Regions from separate parts of the Aerococcus tenax genome, predicted to be linked through region 1. Evidence: predicted binding sites of a transcription regulator. Region 1 holds the regulator's gene; the other holds the start of a gene.
The links. The regulator HrcA, encoded in region 1, represses chaperone genes, less so after heat shock. The targets are predictions, from matches to a motif close to TTAGCACTCNNNNNNNNNGAGTGCTAA.

Region 1 (11,370 bases):
TGATGACTGGCACTAACTCTAAATCATTATCCACTGCTAAATAAGCATTTGCCAAAGTTTGAGCTTCAATCCCTTGAGCCGCGTCAACCACCAAAAGCGCCCCTTCACAGGCTTGCAGACTCCGTGATACTTCATAGGCAAAATCGACGTGCCCCGGAGTATCGATCAAATGGAAGATATATTCTTGGCCATCTTCTGCTTGGTACTCTAATTCAACGGCATTTAGTTTAATAGTGATGCCACGTTCTTGCTCTAAATCCATGGAATCAAGTAGTTGATCATGCATTTCCCGGTCAGAAACCGTCCCAGTCTTTTGCAAAATACGGTCAGCTAAGGTTGACTTACCGTGGTCAATATGGGCCACAATCGAAAAATTTCTAATGCGTTTCTGTCTTTCTTTTAATTCATTCATATCAATTGCTTTTGTCACTCGTTTGCTCACTTCCTTATCTAATCTATAAAGAGTTCACCCTTCATTATAACATATAGCCATGGAGAGATCAGATGATATCTAAAACAAACCATTAAAAAGTTCTAGTAAAGCTAAAGCAAAAACCGTAACCTTCCTAGGAAGAAGATTACGGTTTTTAGATGATTAAAATCAATTAAAAAATTCAACCTCATTTTGCTTATGAAAAGGCATCTTTAATTTTATCAAAGAAATTCTTCTCTTCTTCAGTGACATTATTTCCTGATGCCTTTGCATAGTCACGAAGAGCAGCCTTTTGTTTGTCATTGAGATGTTTAGGTGTAATGATCTTAATATTGACTAATTGGTCTCCATTGCGGTCACGATTTAAAACTGGAGCGCCTTTACCCCGTAAGCGGATAGTATCTCCGCTTTGTGTACCTGCAGGAATCTTAAGGTTCACTTTGCCGTGAACGGTTGGAACCTCAACTTCATCACCCAGAGCGGCTTGGGCAAAGTTTAGAGGCAAGTCAATACTGATTTGTGACCCTTTGCGTTGGAAGATATTACTTTTAGCTACACGGAAAACCACATAGAGGTCCCCAGCTGGACCCTTATTGTAGCCAGCTGAACCTTGTCCGGAAAGACGAATCGATTGCCCATCTTCGACACCTGCTGGAACCTTCACTTTAACCGTATGGGTCTTCTCTTCTCGACCGCTTCCTTGGCAATTAGTACATGGGTCTTCGATAATTTTACCTTCACCTTGACACTGGCTACAGGTGGTTTGACTAGCCATTTGTCCAAATGGGGTATTTCTTACTTGTTGAACGACCCCTTGTCCATTACAGGTTGGACAAGTTTTCTTCGACGTTCCCGGCTTAGCACCAGAGCCTTCACAAACCTGGCAAGCTTCTTCGCGTTTATATGAGATCGTTTCTTCTTTACCAAAGATAGCTTCTTCAAAGCTTAAATCCATGGTGTATTGTAAGTCATCCCCACGGCGAGGTGCAGTCCTAGACCGTTGGCTAGCAGACGAGCCAAAGCCACCGAAGCCACCTTGACCACCAAAGAACTGATCGAAGATATCTTCAAAGCCAGAGAAACCTTGTCCTGAGTAGGATTGATAACTTCCATTGCCAAAGCCACCGAAGCCACCATTTGCACCAGCATGACCAAACTGATCATATTGTTTCCGTTTGTTTTCATCACTTAAAACTTCATATGCTTCCGTTACTTCTTTATATTTTTCTTCAGCACCGGGATCATGGTTTAAATCAGGATGGTATTTTTTTGCTAGTTTACGGTAAGCACGCTTGATATCTTTCTGGCTGGCGTCTTTACTGACACCTAAAATGTCATAGTAATCTCCTTTAGCCATATTTTACCCCCTTATCCTCGATACAGTAGTTTGTCCCTGCCTTAAGCCAGGGACAAGCCTACTATAGTCGATTATTTATCGTCATTTACTTCTTCGAAGTCACCTTCAACGGTACCATCATCATTATTATCTTGATTTTCATTTTGGCCCTCTGCTTGGTTAGCTTCGTAAAGTTTTACCGTTAATTGTTGCAGAACTTCCATTAATTCGTCCTTCTTAGCCTTCATCTCATCAGTATTTCCAGCTTCTTGGGCAGCCTTTAATTCGTCTTTTAATTGGTTGGCTTTATCAATATCTGCTTGATCTGCTTTACCTTCAACATCTTTAGTAGTTTTTTCAGTTTGATGGATGATTTGTTCAACTTCATTCTTCAATTCTGCTTCTTCTTTACGCTTGTTATCTTCTTCAGCGTTAGCTTCAGCATCTTTCATCATGCGGTCAATTTCTTCATCGGTTAAACCGGAATTAGATTGAATGGTAATCGCTTGTTCTTTACCAGTGCCTTTGTCTGTCGCTGAAACATTAACGATCCCGTTTTTGTCAATATCAAATTTCACTTCGATTTGAGGAACACCACGAGGAGCTGGGTTAATATCGGTTAATTGGAAACGACCTAAAGTCTTGTTGTCAGCAGCCATAGGACGTTCACCTTGTAAAACGTGGATATCTACAGCGGGTTGGTTATCTGCAGCCGTTGAAAAGACTTGGGATTTAGAGGTTGGGATAGTCGTGTTCCGATCAATTAATTTGGTGAAGACCCCACCCATGGTTTCAATACCTAAGGATAGTGGAGTAACATCGAGTAAGACAACGTCTTTAACGTCACCAGTAATCACACCACCTTGAATAGCAGCACCCATAGCAACCACTTCATCAGGGTTAACACCACGGTGTGGGTCTTGGCCAGTTAATTCTTTAACATGGTCAACCACTGCCGGAATACGGGTAGAACCACCAACTAAAATCACTTGGTCAATATCTGACTTGGATAAGTCAGCGTCAGCTAAGGCTTGTTGAACGGGTTTAGTGGTCCGGTCAACTAAGTCATCAGTAAGTTCGTTGAATTTTGCCCGAGTTAAGGTTAATTCTAAGTGTAATGGGCCACTTTCACCAGCAGAGATGAATGGTAAGCTGATTTGTGTAGAAGTAACTCCGGATAAATCCTTTTTCGCTTTTTCTGCAGCATCTTTGAGACGTTGCATAGCCATTTTATCATTGGAAAGATCGATCCCATTATCCTTCTTAAATTCTTCAACTAAGTAATCCACAATGCGTTGGTCAAAGTCATCCCCACCTAATTTATTATCGCCGGCAGTAGATAAGACTTCAAAGACACCGTCACCGAGTTCTAAGACAGAAACGTCAAAGGTCCCGCCACCTAGGTCAAAGACTAGGATTTGTTCATCTTTATCATCTTTGTCTAAACCATAAGCTAAAGCAGCTGCAGTAGGTTCGTTAACAATCCGTTCAACTTCTAAGCCGGCAATTTTACCAGCATCTTTGGTTGCTTGACGTTGAGCGTCATTAAAGTAAGCTGGCACAGTAATAACAGCCTTACTTACACTTTCTCCTAAGTAATCTTCTGCGTAACCTTTTAGGTATTGTAAGATCATAGCAGAAATTTCTTCTGGGGTGTAATCTTTGTCATTGACATGAACCTTGTAACCGGATTCCCCCATATGACGTTTAATCGAAGCAACTGTATTCGGGTTTGTCACCATTTGGCGTTTAGCGACTTCTCCTACTTGAATTTCGCCATCTTTAAAAGCTACTACAGAGGGTGAAGTACGATTGCCTTCTGGGTTAGTAATGATTACTGGTTCTCCACCTTCTAATACTGAAACGGCAGAGTTTGTAGTTCCTAAGTCAATTCCTATAATTTTACTCATTATTTATTATCTCCTTTTTTATTATTGTGCAACGACTACCATAGCTGGTCTTAAGACACGGTCTTTGATGACATAGCCTTTTTGATAGACTTCAACTATAGTATCTGATTCTTGACCGTCATTAGCAGGGACAGATGAAACGGATTGATGGAAGTTAGGATCAAATTTTTCACCTTTAGGATCAATCGTTTTAATTTCTTCATCATTAAAGGCACTTTGAATACTTTCCAGTACCATTTCAATGCCGCGTTTCATACTGCGACTGGCTTCATCATCTGCTTCAATAGTCAAGGCCCGTTCTAAGTTATCAACTGCACCTAAGAGTTTTTCAGCTAAATGTTGGGAACGGTACTTAGCAGCATCTTGTCTTTCCTTATTATTTCTTCTTTGAATATTCTTAATTTCCGCAGATAAGCGAAGAATTTGATCATTTTTGTCTTCAAGTTCTTTCTTTATACTTTGAAGTTCACTCTCTTTTTCATTCTCATGGACTTCTTTATCTTCTTCTGCGGTTTTATTTTTCTCATCATCAGCCAGGTTTTCTGACTCATTATCCTTATCGGCTTTATTATTTTGATTTTGTTTCAAATCTTGAGCCTTGTTTTTATCCTGGACTGACTTTTCATCTTCAGTTATATTTTCTGGGTCAACATCCTGATTGTTCTTATCATGAACTTTGCTCATCTGTTTACCCCTCCTCTTTATCATTTTTATAATATGAATCGATATAGTGATTGAGCTGTAGTCTCACACCTTGAAATAGTTGAGCCATACGCAGGTAAGACATATTTTCTGGGCCGAGAATAGCCACAGAAATCGTTTGTTGATCATTATTACCACCAACAAAATTGGTAGCCATAATAGATAAATGATTGAGGCCATCAGCCTGCATATCCTTACCTACCTTCACTTGAATCCCTTGATCACCAGGATCAATGAGTGTATCTAATAAGTTAGGGTTAGCAAATAGACGATTTAAATTCTCTACCTGTTGATAAGCATCACTTTGATAGAGATGGTTATAAAGATTTGCCTTACCTTTAACAAAGACGCGTGAAGCATCCATTTTTTTTAGTAAATCTTCGATTATACTTCCTTCATAAAGTAAACGTCGAATTGATTCATCAAAATAGGACATATAGTTACTTTTCAGGCGTACAAGAACACTAGGAAGACTTAAACCAATTAAATCACGGTTAATTATATTTGCCATATCCTCTAAGGCTTCCATAGATACACTGTCTGGCAAACGATAGATTTGCGTTTCCACTGTACCTTCTTCTGTCACTAAGACAAGCATCACTTGCCGGCTAGTTACCGGTACAAAGCGAAAGCCAGCTAAGTGATAATGGTAAGCGTCAGGTCCTAAAGAAATCGCTACATAGTTAGTTAGCTCAGCTAAAAGTTCAGTTGAGCGATTGACAATTTCATCTAAGGCCAAGTAAGGTGATTGAAATATTTCACTCACCTTTTCATTTTCCGCTTCACTTAAACCACTATCGATAATTCCACCGTTCTTGGGAAGAATATAATTAATGTAGAAACGATAGCCGGCTTCAGTGGGCACTCTTCCGGAAGACGAGTGCATCTTTTTAATCAAATCAAGTTTTTCAAGTTTTGCCATATCATTTCTAATAGTTGCAGAACTTGCCTCAAGGCCAGTCAGTTTTAGAATCGATTTAGAGCCAATCGGTTCTTCACTTTGACTATAGGCGTCAATAATCGCTTTTAAAACAATAATTTGTCTTTTACTTAACATCTTATCACCTCTTTTAGCACTTGACAGCTCCTTCTGCTAACATATCTATATACTAACATGGTTAAGTGCATATGTCAATAAAAGTCAAACTGTTTTTCAAAGAATTTCCTAGTCATTACAATTCCTATTTTGATCTTTAGCAAAACGATTTCATAGATAAAGTTAAAAGATAGCCCTTATTTAGTAATAACAGCTGGCAGTGATAGATAACTTACTAGCGACTCAACCTTTACCTTGGATCGGTCCCTAGCCGCATAAAAAATGACAAAATAAAAAAGTTGGCAAAATCAACACCAACTTTTTAGAGAATTTAATTTTGATAATTTTCATATTTTTGTAGACGACTTAGACAGTCACTTTTATCTTGATTCAACTGTTCCACCATAGCCTCTACACTAGAGAATTTCTTTTCACCCCGTAAATATTCGTACCAAAATACCAGCATTTCTTCACCATAAATTTCTGATTCAAAATCAAACAAGTTAATTTCAATGGTCTTGTCATTATCATCACCAAAAGTGACATTATATCCAATGGAAGCCATCCCCCAGAATAGCTGATGGTTGATTTGACATTGAACCAAATAAACACCAACTTTGGGAATTAAAGTACTGGCCTGGGTATAGATATTAGCCGTTGGAAAGCCTAGGGTACGGCCTCGTTTAAAGCCGTTTATAACTAAACCACGGAAGAAGTAAGGATAGCCTAGAGCCTGGTTGGCTTCTTCCAGTGATCCCTCAGTCAGCTCCTTACGAATCTGTTTGGAAGCAATTTTATTATTATTTTCATTCAATACGGGGACTTCAATAATTTTGAAGCGATCTTCAGCATAGTCTGGCAAGTTTTTCATATTGGCTATGGCTTTAGCTCCATAGGTATAATCAAAGCCCGCAACAACTACCTTAGCATTTAAACCAACTAGATAATTATCAACGAAAGCTTTGGGGCTTTGATTAGAAAAGGCACTGGTATAATCAACTAAGTAAACCCGATCTACCCCAAAAGTCTCAAGTAAAAGCATCTTTTCTTGATTTTGCGTCAGGTATTTCATTTGATTAGGGTGAATGTCTTGATTAACAATTAAAGGTGAAATATTAAATGTCATCACTGCTAATGGAAGCTTGCGTTTGAAGGCTTCCTTCCTTGCAGCTTTAATCACTGCTTGATGGCCACGATGGACGCCATCAAAAAAACCCAAAGCTAAAACGATGCCCTCATTATTTTTAAGATTCTGATCTATGGGATGATGAATGGTTATTACTTGCATAAGACACCTCATTGTTAAAGTCATCAGTTATATCAGCATTTTTAACGGTTTCATTTGTTCTTCATCACTAGGATGTTGTCCATAAATAGCCATGAGTCCTTGCTGGCCATAAAAAGCTACCGGCAATTGGTCTCGATATTCTTCGGCCAAATTATTTTTATTTAAAACCGCCCCGTTGCTGACGAGTTTTTCTAATTTGCCACTAATCTCAATATGAACTAAGTCTTGGATCAAAAAATCGATGGGAAAAATAAAATCATTTTTTCCTTGACTAATTTGATCTTCAATTTCAGATAAAGTAAAGCATTGTGATTGGGTAAAGGGGCTCGAGGCTATCCGACTAAGGTCAGTCATGGTCGCAGCATAGCCTAGTGCCTCTCCTAAGTCTGAAGCAAGGGTCCTCACATAGGTCCCCTTGCCACAACGGACGCGAAAATTAAAACTTTGCACTTGCTGGTCTTGATCGTATCGGCAGGGCTTTATAAGGTCAAATTCATAGACATTAACCAGTCTTTTCGGGCGGTCAACCTTCTCACCATGGCGGGCATAGTCATATAACTTTCGACCGTTAACCTTAACAGCAGAATACATGGGAGGGACTTGAGTAATTGTACCTAACATGCTATCCATAGCTTTTTGAATAAGCTGTCCATCGACAGCTTCCTTCACAGGCGTTTGGCGAACAATTTTTCCGTCCAAATCTTCTGTTTCTGTTTGAAAACCTAAGGTAATTTCTCCTTGATAGACCTTTTGCTTATCAGTGATCCAATTAGCCATTTTTGTCGCCTTATTCACACAAATTGGCAATACGCCACTCACATTGGGATCCAAGGTACCGGTATGGCCCACCCGCCTGGTCTTTAACAATTTTCGTAAGGCATTGACACAATCGTGACTAGTCATCCCTCTTTCCTTCCATAAAGGAATTATGCCATCCATGGCTTCACCTCCTATTATTTAATACTTACAAAATCTTCGATTAACTGACAGAAGTCATCTGCATATTTATCTGCCTTTACTGGACCTACTCCGCTAATATCAAGAAATTCCTGATAGTTCTTAGGCTTTATTTCCACCATATCAAGGAGACTCTGGTTATTAAAAATAATATAGGCAGGAACATTTTCTTCACTAGCTAAACTATAGCGTAATTCACGAAGTGCTTCAAATAATTCTTCATCTTCTGGCGATAAATGATCAGTCAATGATTGAGCTTTCTGACTAGTCTTCGGTTTATTTTCTGATCGAATATAGGCAGATTCTTTAATATAAAGGCACTTATTTCCTTTTAGAATTGGGAGCGCCTTTTCCGTAAGGCTAAGTCCCTTATATTCATTAACCGCCAAGACCCCTTCAGAAATTAATTGAGAAATAATATTCTTAATTGTTTGCTCATTCATGTCTTTTAACAAAGCATAGGTTGATAATTGGTCAAAGTGTTTGTCTTTAATTTTTTGGAGTTTTTTACCTTTTAAAACATCTGTGACTAGGGTCATGCCATAAGGATAAGCCATTCTAACAATACAAGAGAGGATCATTTGTCCTTCTCGACTGACATCAATCTTTTTGACTTGCTGCAAACAATTGGAGCAATTTTGGCAATGGTCAGGAGCTTCCTGACCGAAGTAGGCTAAAATGTGTTGTCTCAAGCAGGAAGAGGTCGTTGCATAATTAATCATATCATTTAAGCGACCTTCACTAGTGGGATCATTGCTTTGACTAATTAAAAATTTAGCGGTCAAGATATCCTTGGGGCTGTAGAGAAGAATGGCTCTAGCCGGCAAGCCGTCTCTGCCTGCCCGGCCTGCTTCTTGGTAGTAACTCTCTAAATTAGTGGGCAAGTTATAATGGATCACGCGCCGAACATCAGGTTTATCAATTCCCATCCCAAAGGCATTGGTTGCCACAATAATATTAGTACGCTCATAGATAAAGTCATTTTGCGAAGCCATACGGTCTGCTGGGCTCATTCCCGCATGATAAGCGCTCACCGGAAGTCCTTGGTCTCTTAGCCATTCACTCAAACGGTCAACAGTTTTTCGAGAAGAAGCATAAATGATAGCTGCTTCTTCTTTATCTATTAAATCAATTACAGTCTTCTTCTTGGATTCTGGTTCCATAACCTCAAAAGTCAGATTGGGACGATCAAAGGAATTAATGAGGACATAGGGGTTCTCAAGAGCCAATTGATGAATAATATCCTGTTGAACCCGATTGGTAGCTGTGGCTGTAAAGGCACTCACAACCGGTCGGTGATTTAACAGACCAATAAAGTTAGCAATCTCTCGGTAAGAGGCTCTAAAGTCGTGTCCCCATTGGGAAACACAGTGGGCTTCATCAATAGCTATTTGATCTAAGGGTAAGTCATTCGCTAATTGTAGAAAAGACTCGCTCTTTAACCTTTCTGGTGATACATAAATCAGCTTGACTTGTCCAGAATTGATCCTATCCAGGACAGCAAAATAATCCTCACTGGATAGACTGGAGTTGAGATAGACACTATGAATTCCATGTTCATTAAGACTATCTACTTGGTCCTTCATTAATGAGATTAAAGGAGAGATTACTAAAGTAATACCAGGTAAGATTAAAGCAGGTAATTGATAGCAAATTGATTTGCCTCCGCCAGTGGGTAGAATCCCCAAACTATCGCGACCAGCTAGAATACTCTCAATGAGTTCCTTTTGTCCGGGGCGAAACGTTTTATAGCCAAAATATTTTTCCAAAGCATGCTCAATTAGCATAGAAACCTCCCTCTCCATCACGTCTTTTTATTATAACAAATTTTCTAGAGGCTTAGGGATATTTCACCTTTAAGATGCAAAGAAAAAAGACTAGAAGTGCTACAACTTGTCTCTTTAAGCAAGTGAAGTAGCACTTTCTAGTCCTTGTTGTTTTACTATTTAATTAGCTTTTCTAGGACTGTTTCGATCAACTTAGACAATGATTAATACATGCCTGATCTGCCATCAGCTAAATTAATATAGATATTTTTCGCTTGAGTATAGGCATTAAGAATCATTTTATGAGTTTCTCGACCAATCCCTGAATCCTTGTAGCCCCCAAATGGTGCCCCAGCTTCAAAGCTATTATAGGTATTAATCCAAATTCGTCCTGTTCTTACTCCACGAGCTACCTTAAAGGCTGTGTCTAAGTTTTTAGTGAAAACACCGCCTGCTAAACCATAATCACTATCATTAGCAATACGGATGGCATCTTCGACATCTTTAAATTTAATCACAGTAGCAACGGGACCAAAAATTTCTTCTTGAGCCACCCGCATATTGTTGTCTGCTAATAATAAAGTGGGTTCAAAATAATAGCCCTTTTCAAGGTCTCCTTCTGAAGCTGAATGACCACCGGTAATAATTTCAGCTCCTTCAGCTAAAGCTACTTGAATGTATTCGCTCACCTTTTGATGTTGGGCTTGACTAGCTTGGGCACCTAGTTGGGTGTCCTTTTCCCAAGGCAAACCAACTTTCACCTTTTTAAATTCTTCTTTTAAGCGACCGATAAATTCATCATAAATCGATTCTTGCACTAAAATTCGTGATCCTGCTGAGCATACTTCCCCTTGATTGAATAAGATACCCAATTGAGCTCCTTCTAAGGCTTGTTCCATATCCATATCTTCAAAGAAAATATTGGCCGATTTTCCGCCTAATTCCAGGGTAGCTGGGATGAGGTTTTCAGCTGCTGAAATCCCTACTTGGCGGCCAACCGAAGTTGACCCGGTAAAGGCGATTTTATCAATATCTGGATGGTGTTGGAGGTATTCGCCACTCTTTGAACCACTCCCAGTAATAATATTTAATACGCCCTTGGGTAAAAGATCATTGATTAATTTAGCTAACTCTAAAACGCTTAGAGAAGTGGAAGAGGAGGGTTTTAATACAATAGTATCCCCTGCTGCTAAAGCTGGCGCTATTTTCCAGGCCGCCATTAAAAAAGGAAAGTTCCAAGGAATAATCTGGCCGACAACGCCAATTGGTTCCCGGAGAACCATGGATAAGGTATTGTCGTTTAACATTTTAAAACTATCTTCCTCGCTACGAATAACACTAGCGAAGTAACGAAAATGGTCAGCTGCTAAAGGAATATCAGCTCCTTGGGTTTCTCGAATCGGCTTACCATTATCCATCGTTTCAATCAAAGCCAAACGCTCTTGGTTATCTTCGATAACTTTAGCAATTTGATTAAGAATTTTGGCTCTTTCTTTGACATCCGTCCTTCCCCATTTAGGAAAGGCTTGACGGGCAGTGGCAACAGCTTGATTGACATCTTCCTCAGTGGCATCGGTAATTTCAGCTAATTTTTCGCCATTTGCCGGGCTAAAATCTTCAATCGTGTCTTGCCCACTGCCATTAGTCCATTCACCATCAATTAACAATTGATAACGCTTTTCAAGTTTAAGGTCCTTAATATCCATTGTTATCTCCCTTTCATCTCAAAATACAGTTAAAAATGTAATCTCAGTATACCTAAAAAGCGCTTTCATTAAAAGAATTCGGCTTTACTTAATTAGCTAATAATAACTCATCATTATTGAGACTTTCACCGACATTATGATGGAAGAGTTGTAGTAAGTCGTCAATGCTACAATTTTCTTTCTGTTCTCCAGAGATATCAACAACTACTTGGCCATCATGAAGCATGATTAAACGA
Region 2 (11,370 bases), 750 kb from region 1:
TGGCCTTCTTGTTAGGTAACAGCACAGTTATCAATGGTTTAGATTGAATATTCCTGCACTTGCGGGGGAGACTTCTTGACTTCAATTAAGAAGTCTTTTTTATATAATGAGATTAATTCTGTAAGAAAATTAGTTAATTTGAATAATGGTTACGGTACATTCTTAGTATTTGAATTCATGATACAAATAATATCGCACTTTTTGATGTATAATCGATTATACCGATGGTGGTGACGGATGTTTCTGAGGTATTTAAACCTTGATGAATTAGTTGATGTCAGCCTAAGTATCCCTCGATGGGCTGAAAGTTTGGCTATTGTAGATGAATTTGATTTATCGCAGTTACTTACTGAAGCGATAAGTGATAAACATTCCCGCTTATAATTTCTAAAGATTTTAACTGAAGCGCTCAAAGAAAAATTAGGCGTCTAATTTCTAGATACAAAAACAGCTGCCAAGAGCGGTCACAAGTATGTATCATACCGGTCCGCTCTTGGCAGCTGTTTATTTATTATTCATTCAGCAGTTTTAATGAAGAAGGGTTATTTCGATTGGCCTTTGCCGTGGTGTTCCGCTTGGGCTTGTTTGAGTTTTTCTGGGGTAATGTCGGTGCCTTCAGGGTCGATGACTTTGGTATTCATCATGATGTTTTTGAAGTTACCGCGGAAGATCTTCAAATATTCTTGACGAAGTTGTGTTTGTTCTTCCTTTTCTTCGGCAGTTAAGCCGTCTTCTTTTTGTTTTTTAGCTAATTCATTGATGCGTTTGAGTAATTCGTCCATGTTAAGACCTCCTTTAATCTTGGTCAGTTGACCTTAAGCTTTTTGCAGCTAGTACAATATACCAAGTATCTGATTAGCCTGCAACTTTCTTGCTTTTAAGTGCCAAGCTAGCACCTAGCCCCATTCCTATAATAATGTTAGAATAGACCTACATGAGTTTGAAGCACAAAGGGGATTATCATGCGAACATTAGCTATCGATACATCAACGGTTTCTATGAGTATTGCGCTGATTGAAGATCAGACCAGCAAAATGGAAATCACCACAAATACTAAAATTAAACACTCTAAAGCCCTTTTACCCTTGATTAAACAGTTGTTTACCACGGTTGCTTGGGAAGTAAGTGACCTGGATCGGGTGATTGTTACTCGGGGACCGGGTTCCTATACTGGACTTCGAATCGGGGTAACCACTGCCAAAACCTTGGCTTGGACCTTAAATATTCCACTTTATTCAGTGACCAGTTTAGAAGCCATTGCTGCCAATGCCGCAGGAGAGGATGGCATCATTTGTCCTCTGATTAATGCTAGACGCCAAACTGTTTTTGCTATGGCTTATGATAGTAATGGACAGGAAGTAGAAGGCCTAACTATGGGGCATTACCGGCTAGCAGACTGGCTAGACCAGTTAAAGGCAGCTTGTCCTGACCAAAGCTTGTATTTTATCAGTTCGGATATTGACCAATTTGAGGAACTAATTAAAGAACACTTGAGAGACCAAGCTAAGTTATTACCGGCAGAAAAAGGGGTTATCCACGCTTCCTTACTGGCTAAGCTAGAACTAGAGGAAGAAGATGTCGCCACTTTCTTACCAGAGTATGCTAAATTAGCGGAAGCCGAAGAGCGTTGGGAGGAGAAACACCCCGAAGAAGCGGCAGCAAACCGAGGCCATTATGTGGAAAGAATGCTTTGATCGTTGGCTCTTTCAACTGGGCAATAAAATTACCCAGTTATTTGCTGATGAACCCAGCCAGGCTTTGAGTCAGCAGATCGATTTGGATAAGGCCACTTTAACTTATGGCCTAGACCAGGAGCTCGATTTAGCCATCTCCGATTCGGAGTGGATTGACCAAATGGTGGCTTTGGAGCGGGCGGCTTATGATGGGCATCAGATGTGGTCCAAGAAGGATATCTATAATGATATGCTTTACAATCCGTCAACTTTTTACCTACAAGCTTTTAAGGAAAAAGAACTGCTGGCCTTTGTAGGTTGTCGGCGGGACAAAGAATCGATTCACATTTCGAATTTAGCCGTACGACCCAGCTACCAGTCCTTAGGGATTGGGTCCAAGCTCTTAGACTTGGTCAAACACTTAGCTCCTGAGCTGGAACGCGACTCGATAACCTTAGAAGTGCGTTTATCCAATGAAGGTGCCAAGAAATTCTATCTACGAGAGGGGTTTAAGGCAACAGGAAAGATGGCGCGTTATTATCGTGATAATCATGAAGATGCGCTCACTTTGACTTGGCAAAATGAAGTCCACCAGGTTGCCCAAGAAGATGAAGCAAATCATAGTCTACCACCGACCGGAGGCCAAACAGATTCCCGGGATTAGTCAGCAGGTGTTGGCTTTTTACCAGGAGGCTTTTGACCGTATGCCTCACATCGCCAGGGATTGGTTGGAACGGGGCTTAGCCAGTCCGCGGCTCTATTTATTCCTCTTGCTAGATGAAAAGCAAGTCGTCTTAGCGGCAGCGACTTTTCAATTATTGGCTGATGAAGGGGAATTATTACATTTTGCAGTCAGCCCCCAAAGAAGGCGCCAGGGCTTGGGGGCCTTACTTTTGACTCAAGCCCTGGTCCACTTAGAAGAACAAGGCTTAGCCCGTTGTTTCTTAGAAGTCCGTGCCCACAACATCCCTGCTCAGGCCTTGTATGAGAGCCAGCGCTTTAAGTGTATTGACCAGCGCAAAAACTATTACCAAGATAATCATGAAGATGCAAAAGTTTATTTATGGGAGAGATCGACCAGTGACAACAATATTGGGAATTGAATCAAGCTGTGACGAAACCGGTGCAGCGATCGTTATTGATGGCAAAGAGATGAAGTGTAATGTCGTTGCCACACAAATTAAAAGTCATATGCGTTTTGGCGGGGTAGTCCCAGAGATCGCTAGCCGCCACCATGTCGAGCAAATCACTCAGGTGATTGATTATGCCATGAAGGAAGCAGACGTAACCTGGCCAGAGATCGATGCTGTGGCGGTTACCAAGGGGCCTGGCTTAGTGGGCTCTTTACTTATCGGGATTACTGCGGCTAAAACCCTGGCTTTTGCCCATGACAAACCCTTAATCGGCGTCAACCATATGGCAGGTCATATCTATGCCAATAATATATCTGATCAAATGGTTTTCCCTTTATTAGCCTTAGTGGTCAGTGGGGGACATACGGAATTGGTCTATATGAAAGAAGACGGCCACTATCAAAAAATCGGCGATACCCGTGATGACGCTGTGGGGGAAGCCTATGATAAGGTCGGCCGTATTTTAGGGGTTCCTTATCCTGGGGGTAAACGCATGGATGAAATGGCCCAAGAAGGTCAGGCCATTTATGACTATCCCCGCCCCATGATCAATGAGGATAATTTTGACTTTTCATATAGTGGACTGAAATCAGCGGTCATTAACCATACCCATAATGCGGAACAAAAAGGGGAAAAATTAAATCCTTATGATGTGGCAGCCAGTTTCCAAGCAGCGGCTGTTGAGGTCCTAGTAACTAAAACCATGCGGGCCATCGCTGCTTACCCGGTTAAACAATTAGTGGTTGCTGGCGGGGTAGCTGCTAACTCTGCTCTTAGAAAAGGCTTAGAAACTGAGCTAGCCAAGCAACACCCTGAAGTGCGCTTGTCCTATCCGCCTCTGAGTCTATGCGGAGATAATGGTGCCATGATCGCTGCAGCTGCCTACCCGCAATACCAAAAGGGTGATTTTGTCGGCTTAGATTTAGATGCCAACCCAGGTCTAGACTTAGGTGATGAAAATTAGTTGCCCTTAGGCGGAGGTCACTTGATTTTTAGAGAAAGCTTAGGGAGGAAAGATGGTCTTAATTGGTTTAGAAGTCACTTTTATTATTGACCAAGCTTATACTTTGAAGGATAAGCGCCGGATCGTCAAAAGTATGGTGGAACGGGCCCAACAACGTGAAAAGATGACTGCTGCTGAGATTGCTGACTTAGACTTAGTCAACCAAGCGGTAGTTGCTTTTGGCCTTGTTTCTAATTCATACAGTAAGAGCCGGCAACGCTTGCTGAACTATCTCGATAAAATTGAAGCCTGGTACCCCATTGAGGTCATTCATACCGAATGGCTGGAAGCCTAAAAAGAAAAGGTATGCGCACAGGAGGACTTGATCTTGAGTTCTCCTGTGCGCATACCTTTTTTATCTTTATTGGTCAAAGTCTTCTAATTGACTTTGAACGACTTCCCATTCCTTAAAGAGTTCTTCTTGTTGGGCTTGTTTGTCTTTAAGGGACTGGTCGAGTTGGTTTAATTCATAGTAATTTTGTAAAATGTCAGGATCAGTCATTTTTTCCTGAATTTCTACCATTTCTTCATCTAAGCTTTCAATACTTGCTTCGATTTTTTCGCTTTGTCGTTGGAGTTTTCTTTTTTCTTTTTGGCGTTCCTTACGATTTTGATAGGCTTGGGCGGACTGGCTGGATGCTGGCTTTTCTTCAGCAGGACTGGTTTGATTATCTTTATTTTCTTCGGCTAGCCGGGCTTCTTGCTCGGCTTTTTTACTAAGGTAATAATCGTAATCGCCTAGGTAGAGGGTAGAGCCCTCGGGACTAATTTCAAGAACTTGGGTAGCAATTCGATTAATAAAATAGCGGTCATGGCTAACAAAAAGTAGGGTGCCGTCGTATTCAATCAGGGCATTTTCTAAGATTTCCTTAGAATCAATATCCAAGTGGTTGGTTGGTTCGTCGAGAACCAAGAAATTATCGTGGTTAAAGGAAAGTTTGGCGAGGGCAAGCCGGGCCTTCTCCCCTCCACTCAGCATGGCGACAGATTTTTCCACGTCTTGTCCGGAAAAGAGGAAAGACCCCAGGATGGTACGAATGTTTTCCTCGTTAATGGTCGGATGGTCATCCCAAAGTTCGTGGAGGACATCCTTATTGCTGTGGAGTTTGGCTAATTCTTGGTCATAGTAGCCAATGGTCACATTAGCCCCATAGTGAATTTCCCCCTTGATGGTGGGAATTTCTTGGATAATGGTTTTTAAGAGGGTAGATTTACCCACGCCGTTGGGTCCCACCACTGCGATAGCTTGTTGCTTTCTAATATCCATCTCAATCGGATAAGAAAGTAAGTGATCATCGTAACCAATGCCTAAGTGGTCAGCAGTAAGGACCACATTGCCACTGGACTTGTCCGTTAGAAATTGAATGTGGGGACTTTTTTCGTCTTGCTTAGGCTTTTCGATTTTGGGCATCTTTTCGAGTTGCTTACGCCGACTCTGGGCCATCTTGGTGGTCGAAGCCCTAACAAGGTTACGAGCCACATAGTCTTCTAACTTGGCGATTTTCTTTTGCTGTTTATCATAGGCCTTTTGCCAGCTTTCTAGGCGAACAGCCTTTTCTTTGAGGTAAAAGGAATAATTCCCCTTATAATATTCCATACTGTGTCCGGTCATTTCATAGGTTTCATTGGTGACATGGTCTAAGAAATAACGGTCGTGACTGACGATCAAAAGGGCTCCAGGATAGGAAGGTAGGTAATCTTCTAGCCAGGTTAGGGTTTCAATGTCTAAGTGGTTGGTGGGTTCGTCGAGGATGAGAATATCGCGCTTTTCAAGGAGGACCTTGGCCAGGGCTAGTCGCGTCCGTTGACCACCAGATAATTGGTTAATGGGTTTGTCGTAATCTGATTCGGGAAATTGAAAGCCGTGGAGGACCATGCGAATCTCGGAATCATAACCGTAAGCATTGCTTTGGTTGACTTCTTCTTGTAATTGGTCATAGCGTTTGAGGGCCTCTTGGTAGCTTGCTTCATCCTGGGCATCGGCCAAGTCTTGAGCGGCTTGCTCGGCATGGTGGATGAGAGCGATAGATTCCTTAAAAACTGACCGCATTTCTTCATAGATCGTCCGTTGACTGTTTTCAATGGCGGCATGTTGGTCCATGTAGGCAATGGTCTTTCCCTTAGCCCGGGTGACTTGCCCTTGGTCAGGCTCTTCGATCCCTGCCAACATTTTGAGTAGGGTTGATTTGCCAGTGCCGTTTCGCCCGACTAGGGCAGTCCGACTATTATCTTGGATGGTCATTTGGACATCTTGGAAAAGAATATCGGAGCCAAAACGTCGCATGAGTTTTGATCCTTGTAATACAATCATTGGATCCTTTCCTCCTAAATCGTTTATTATTGTCTTCACTAGTGTATCATATTTTATCGATAGATATTTTTGACTTTGTGAACTTTCCCTTAGAAAGGGGCGGGATTATTCACAAAGTTTTAAAATTAATGAAAATTAGCCAAAAAGATTTATGTGATTTTTCACAAAGTTCTTTCCATTTTATGATTTAGGTGATAAAATGTATTTGATATCTTGTGAAAAGGAGTGGAAACATGAAGGAAATTCCACGTGCAACGGCTAGGCGGTTACCGCTTTATTACCGTTACTTGCATAATTTTAAGAATATGGGTAAGACACGGATTTCTTCCAGTGAACTCAGTGAGGCGATCAAAGTGGACAGCGCCACTATTCGCCGGGATTTCTCACATTTTGGTGCCCTAGGGAAGCGTGGTTATGGCTATGATGTTGAAGCTCTATTGGACTTCTTTAGTCGCCAACTCTACCAAGACCGCCTCACCACAGTGGCTTTAATCGGGGTCGGTAATTTAGGGAACGCCTTATTAAATTATAACTTTAAACGGACCAATAATATCCGGATTGGGGCGGCCTTTGATATTAATCCTGAGATTGTAGGAACCGTCCATAGTGGGGTACCGGTTTACCCCATGAGTGAATTAAAGGAACGGATTCAAGAAATGGAAATTCTGATTGCTATTATGACCGTTCCGGAAAAGGTCGCCCAAGATACCGTGAGTGAATTAGGAGAAGCCGGTATTCAAGGCATCTTGAACTTTACGCCGGTGGTTTTAGATGTTCCTGAAGATATTCATGTCCAAAACGTCGATTTAGCCAATGAGCTGCAAACTCTGATTTACTATATTGGTAATCGAAATGGCAACAATAAAAAGAAAAATTAGTAGAACTAGCAGAAGTTAGCAGGAACCTGACAGAATGATCAGGTCTAACTTATGCCAGTCGCTTAGTAAAGCCCTCTTCAAGTGAGGGCTTTTTTCTTGTCATTAATAGTAAAAATCAAGAGTCTGGGACAAAAGTCCCAGACTCTTTTCAAAATACGAACTATCTAATCAAAACGTGTTCCCAAAGTCAGCCCTGACGTCCACTTCACAAACTATGTGCGATAGGCTTGTGCCTATCTTCCATAGTTTGTTCCAGTGGTTCAGGGCTCTTTTGACTTTTGTCACACTCTCATCTCAATTTCCTAACTTTACGGGCATATACTTTTTAAATGATAATTTATACTTTTAAAGTGATAAAAAGAAAAAAGGTCAAAAAAAGTCAACGAATTACTTGATTTATATCTGGAAATGTTTTACTATAAATATTGTAAGTTAGCAGTCGGAGATGATGAGTGCTAACAAATCATTAAAAGTGTTATTAATTAGTATGTTAAATTTGGAGGGATATTTTAAATGTTAAAGCCGTTAAATGAACGTGTGATTATTCAAGTCCAAGAAGAGGAAGAAAAAACTGCTTCTGGCATCGTTTTACCATCTGCTGCTAAAGAAAAACCTCAAGTAGGTCAAGTGGTAGCCGTTGCTGATGCTACTGATGACTACACCCCTCAAGTTAAAGTGGGCGACCAAGTTATTTTTGAAAAATATGCAGTAAGCGAAATCCGCTATGAAGGGGAAGATTACCTCATCATTAAAGAAAAAGATTTAACTGCTGTAGTTGAATAATCATTGACTGAACTTCGACAACCAACAAAAAAACATTGAATTCTCGATCATGCTTAGATTTAGAATAGGAGATAGATAGAATGGCCAAAGATATTAAATATTCAAGTGATGCAAGACAATCTTTAGTAGAAGGTATTGATAAATTAGCTAATACCGTGAAAGTGACCTTAGGACCTAAGGGACGTAACGTTGTCCTAGAACGTAGCTATGGGTCTCCATTAATCACCAATGATGGGGTGACCATTGCTAAAGACGTTGAATTAGAAGATCACTTTGAAAATATGGGAGCTAAATTAGTTTCTGAAGTCGCTTCTAAGACCAATGATGTTGCTGGTGACGGGACAACTACCGCTACCATCCTAACTCAAGCTCTCGTCCATGAAGGCTTTAAGAACGTGACAGCAGGGGCAAATCCTGTGGGCATTCGTCGTGGGATGGATCAAGCTATCCGCAAGGCAGTAGAAGCTTTGAAAGAAATTTCTGTTCCAGTGAATGCTAAAGAATCTATTGCTAACGTTGCGGCAATTTCTTCCGGCGACCAAGAAGTAGGTCAATTAATTGCAGACGCTATGGAAAAAGTAGGCCAAGATGGTGTCATTACCATTGAAGAATCACAATCCATGGACACTGCCTTAGACGTTGTTGAAGGGATGCAATTTGACCGCGGTTACTTATCCCAATACTTTGTAACCGACAACGATAAGATGGAAGCTGTTCTCGATGATCCTTACATCCTTCTCACTGATAAGAAGATTTCTAATATCCAAGATATCCTTCCATTATTAGAACAAATCGTACAACAAGGTAAATCCTTATTATTAGTGGCTGACGATGTTGAAGGTGAAGCACTTCCTACTTTAGTCTTGAACAAGATTCGTGGGACATTCAATGTCGTTGCTGTGAAAGCGCCTGGCTTCGGTGACCGTCGTAAAGAACAATTAGAAGACTTAGCTGTTCTTACCGGTGGGACAGTTATTACTGAAGACTTAGGTCTTGAATTGAAAGACACCAGCATTGATCAATTAGGTCAAGCTGCCCGCGTAACCATTACTAAAGACGATACCACCATTGTTGAAGGTAAGGGTAACAAGGAACAATTGGAACAACGTGTGGCTCATATCAGAAAACAAATTGAAGAAACTACTTCTGACTATGACCGTGAAAAATTACAAGAACGTCTTGCTAAATTAGCTGGCGGGGTTGCCGTTGTTCGCGTGGGTGCAGCGACCGAATCTGAACAAAAAGAACGTAAATTACGTATCGAAGACGCTTTAAACGCTACTCGTGCTGCGGTTGAAGAAGGTATCGTAGCTGGTGGTGGTACTGCCTTCATGAATATCCAAGACAAGGTGAAAGAAGTCGTTGACTCCTTAGAAGGTGACGAACAAACTGGTGCAGACATCGTGGTCCGTGCCCTCGAAACCCCACTACGCCAAATCGCTGAAAATGCTGGTCTAGAAGGTTCTGTCATTGTAGAACACATTCACGATAAAGACCAAGGCGTTGGTTACAACGCTGCTAGTGGTGAATGGGTAGACATGATTTCTGATGGTGTGGTTGACCCAACCAAGGTGTCACGTTCTGCTTTACAAAATGCAGGCTCAGTAGCTGGTTTGATTTTAACTACTGAAGCAGTTGTTGCTGACCATCCAGAAGAAAATGCAGGAAATGATGCAGCTGCAGGAGCAGGCGCACCAGGTATGTATTAATCCGAAAACTGAATAGGATAAAGATTGAAAGAGGCTGGGACAAAAGCCTCGAAATAAAAAGGGATAAGAAGTTAGTTTTCACTAATTTCTTATCCCTTTTACTTAAAATTAGGTATAAAAAAAGCACCCTGCTATAATATTAGTAACCACACTAAAGATTAAGGGGTGCTTCTTGTGTACATACAATATAACATGAATCAAACAACACTTCCACTAGAATTATCTGCATGTATCGATCCAGATCATATTGTATTTTCAATCTATAATTTTATTGAATCTCTGGATGAAAAACATTTTGAAAGCTTCAGTACCCAGGACGGACGTCCTGCCTATCATCCAAAACCTTTAATTATGGCGCTTTTATACGCTTATAGTAAAGGCGTATTTAGTGGAAGAAAAATAGAAGAATTAATGGTTGAAAATATACCCATGCAGTGGCTAGTCGCTCAATAAGTTATTAGCTATCGAACGATTAATCGCTTCCGTTCCTCAGAAAATTGTAGATGTTTATTAGAAAATTTATTCGTTGAGTTTACCACTCAGTTAAAGTTAGAGAAATTAATTCATTTAGAAAATTGCTTTATAGATGGAACTAAAATTGAAGCGAATGCCAATAAATATTCTTTTGTTTGGAAAAAGGCAACTGAAAAATATGCAGAGCAATTAAAAGTGACTTCACGTGAATATTACTTTAATGAAATTCAACCGATGGTTGATGCTGGCATCCAATATGATGAAAATTTAGATCTAGAAGAAAATATGCTTCAAGAGATATCTAAAGTTCTTAAGGAAGAAATCGATAAACTCACTGAAGATATTGAGGAAACTCCTGTAAAAGGGCCAGATCAACGTAAACAAGAACGTCGTCGTTTGAAAAAACATTACCGTAAAGTGAGTAAAGATTTTCTACCCCGCAAACAAAAGTATGCCAAACAGTTTGAAACATTTAACGGAAGAAACAGCTATTCAAAAACAGATCCTGATGCTACGTTCATGCGAATGAAAGATGATCATATGATGAATGGGCAATTGAAAGCGGGATACAATATCCAAGTAGCGACTGAAAACCAGTTTGTCCTTCATTATGATATTTTCCACAATCCGACGGACACGCGGACTTTACAACCCTTTGTTGAAAGTTTTCCTAATTTCCCGAAATGCATTATAGCTGATGCTGGTTATGGTAGCGAAGAAAACCTTACTTATTTAGATAACCATAAAATTAACCATTTGATTAAATATAATCGGTTTGATAAAGAGCAGAAAAAGAAACATAAAAAATCAGCTAAAAATATGGATAATTGGAGTTACGATAAGCAAAGTAATACTTTTACACATCCTGACGGCACGGTTTATTTCTTTAGTCATCTCCAAAAACGAAAAAATAAAATGAGTGGTTATATTTCTGAAATTCAGGTTTATAAGCCTTTGGACCCAAAAAATGCGCCGCAAAAGGCGCTTTACTATAATAAAAACTATCAGGAATTAAAGAATATAGAAACACAGAAGCTTTTATCTGAAGAAGGATCTAAGCTCTTTTCCAAACGGAAAATTGACGTTGAACCAGTTTTTGGCCAGATAAAGGCTATTTTAGGGTTCACTCGATTTAACCTCAGAGGGAAAACAAGGGTTAAAACTGATGTTGGATTGGCCTTCATGGCCAATAATTTGAAAAAATATAGCAAAATAAAAGCAATAAAATAAGAGAATCTACAAATCACGCTTAAGTAATTTGTAGATTCTCTTTTAGTTTTAGAGTTCGCAGACTTTTGTCCCAGGCTCTTTTCACAAAAAAGTAAGCTCAGATTAAGGGGATTTTCCTCAGTCAGAGCTTACTTTTTCTCTTTATCGTTTTTACCAAATATTATCTAAGATTAAGG

Region 2: the regulator HrcA is predicted to act here: its motif matches at 7,431-7,457, upstream of DBT50_RS01085 (co-chaperone GroES).

What each region holds. Positions count from the first base shown of each region.
Region 1 is NZ_CP127382.2:973,352-984,721, reverse strand. It holds gene lepA (translation elongation factor 4) at 1-412, opposite strand, end outside; gene dnaJ (molecular chaperone DnaJ) at 630-1,790, opposite strand; gene dnaK (molecular chaperone DnaK) at 1,862-3,679, opposite strand; gene grpE (nucleotide exchange factor GrpE) at 3,701-4,363, opposite strand; gene hrcA (heat-inducible transcriptional repressor HrcA) at 4,368-5,438, opposite strand; gene ribF (riboflavin biosynthesis protein RibF) at 5,749-6,705, opposite strand; gene truB (tRNA pseudouridine(55) synthase TruB) at 6,733-7,644, opposite strand; gene recQ (DNA helicase RecQ) at 7,659-9,449, opposite strand; gene DBT50_RS04715 (aldehyde dehydrogenase family protein) at 9,653-11,134, opposite strand; gene DBT50_RS04710 (ABC transporter ATP-binding protein) at 11,223-11,370, opposite strand, start outside.
Region 2 is NZ_CP127382.2:219,165-230,534, forward strand. It holds gene DBT50_RS01040 (hypothetical protein) at 238-384, shown strand; gene DBT50_RS01045 (DUF896 domain-containing protein) at 543-782, opposite strand; gene tsaB (tRNA (adenosine(37)-N6)-threonylcarbamoyltransferase complex dimerization subunit type 1 TsaB) at 963-1,694, shown strand; gene rimI (ribosomal protein S18-alanine N-acetyltransferase) at 1,675-2,337, shown strand; gene rimI (ribosomal protein S18-alanine N-acetyltransferase) at 2,282-2,776, shown strand; gene tsaD (tRNA (adenosine(37)-N6)-threonylcarbamoyltransferase complex transferase subunit TsaD) at 2,754-3,770, shown strand; gene DBT50_RS01070 (DUF503 domain-containing protein) at 3,823-4,104, shown strand; gene DBT50_RS01075 (ABC-F family ATP-binding cassette domain-containing protein) at 4,171-6,120, opposite strand; gene DBT50_RS01080 (redox-sensing transcriptional repressor Rex) at 6,354-6,998, shown strand; gene DBT50_RS01085 (co-chaperone GroES) at 7,512-7,781, shown strand; gene groL (chaperonin GroEL) at 7,862-9,490, shown strand; partial or broken gene DBT50_RS01100 (IS1182 family transposase) at 9,665-11,194, shown strand; gene DBT50_RS01105 (adenylosuccinate synthase) at 11,345-11,370, opposite strand, start outside.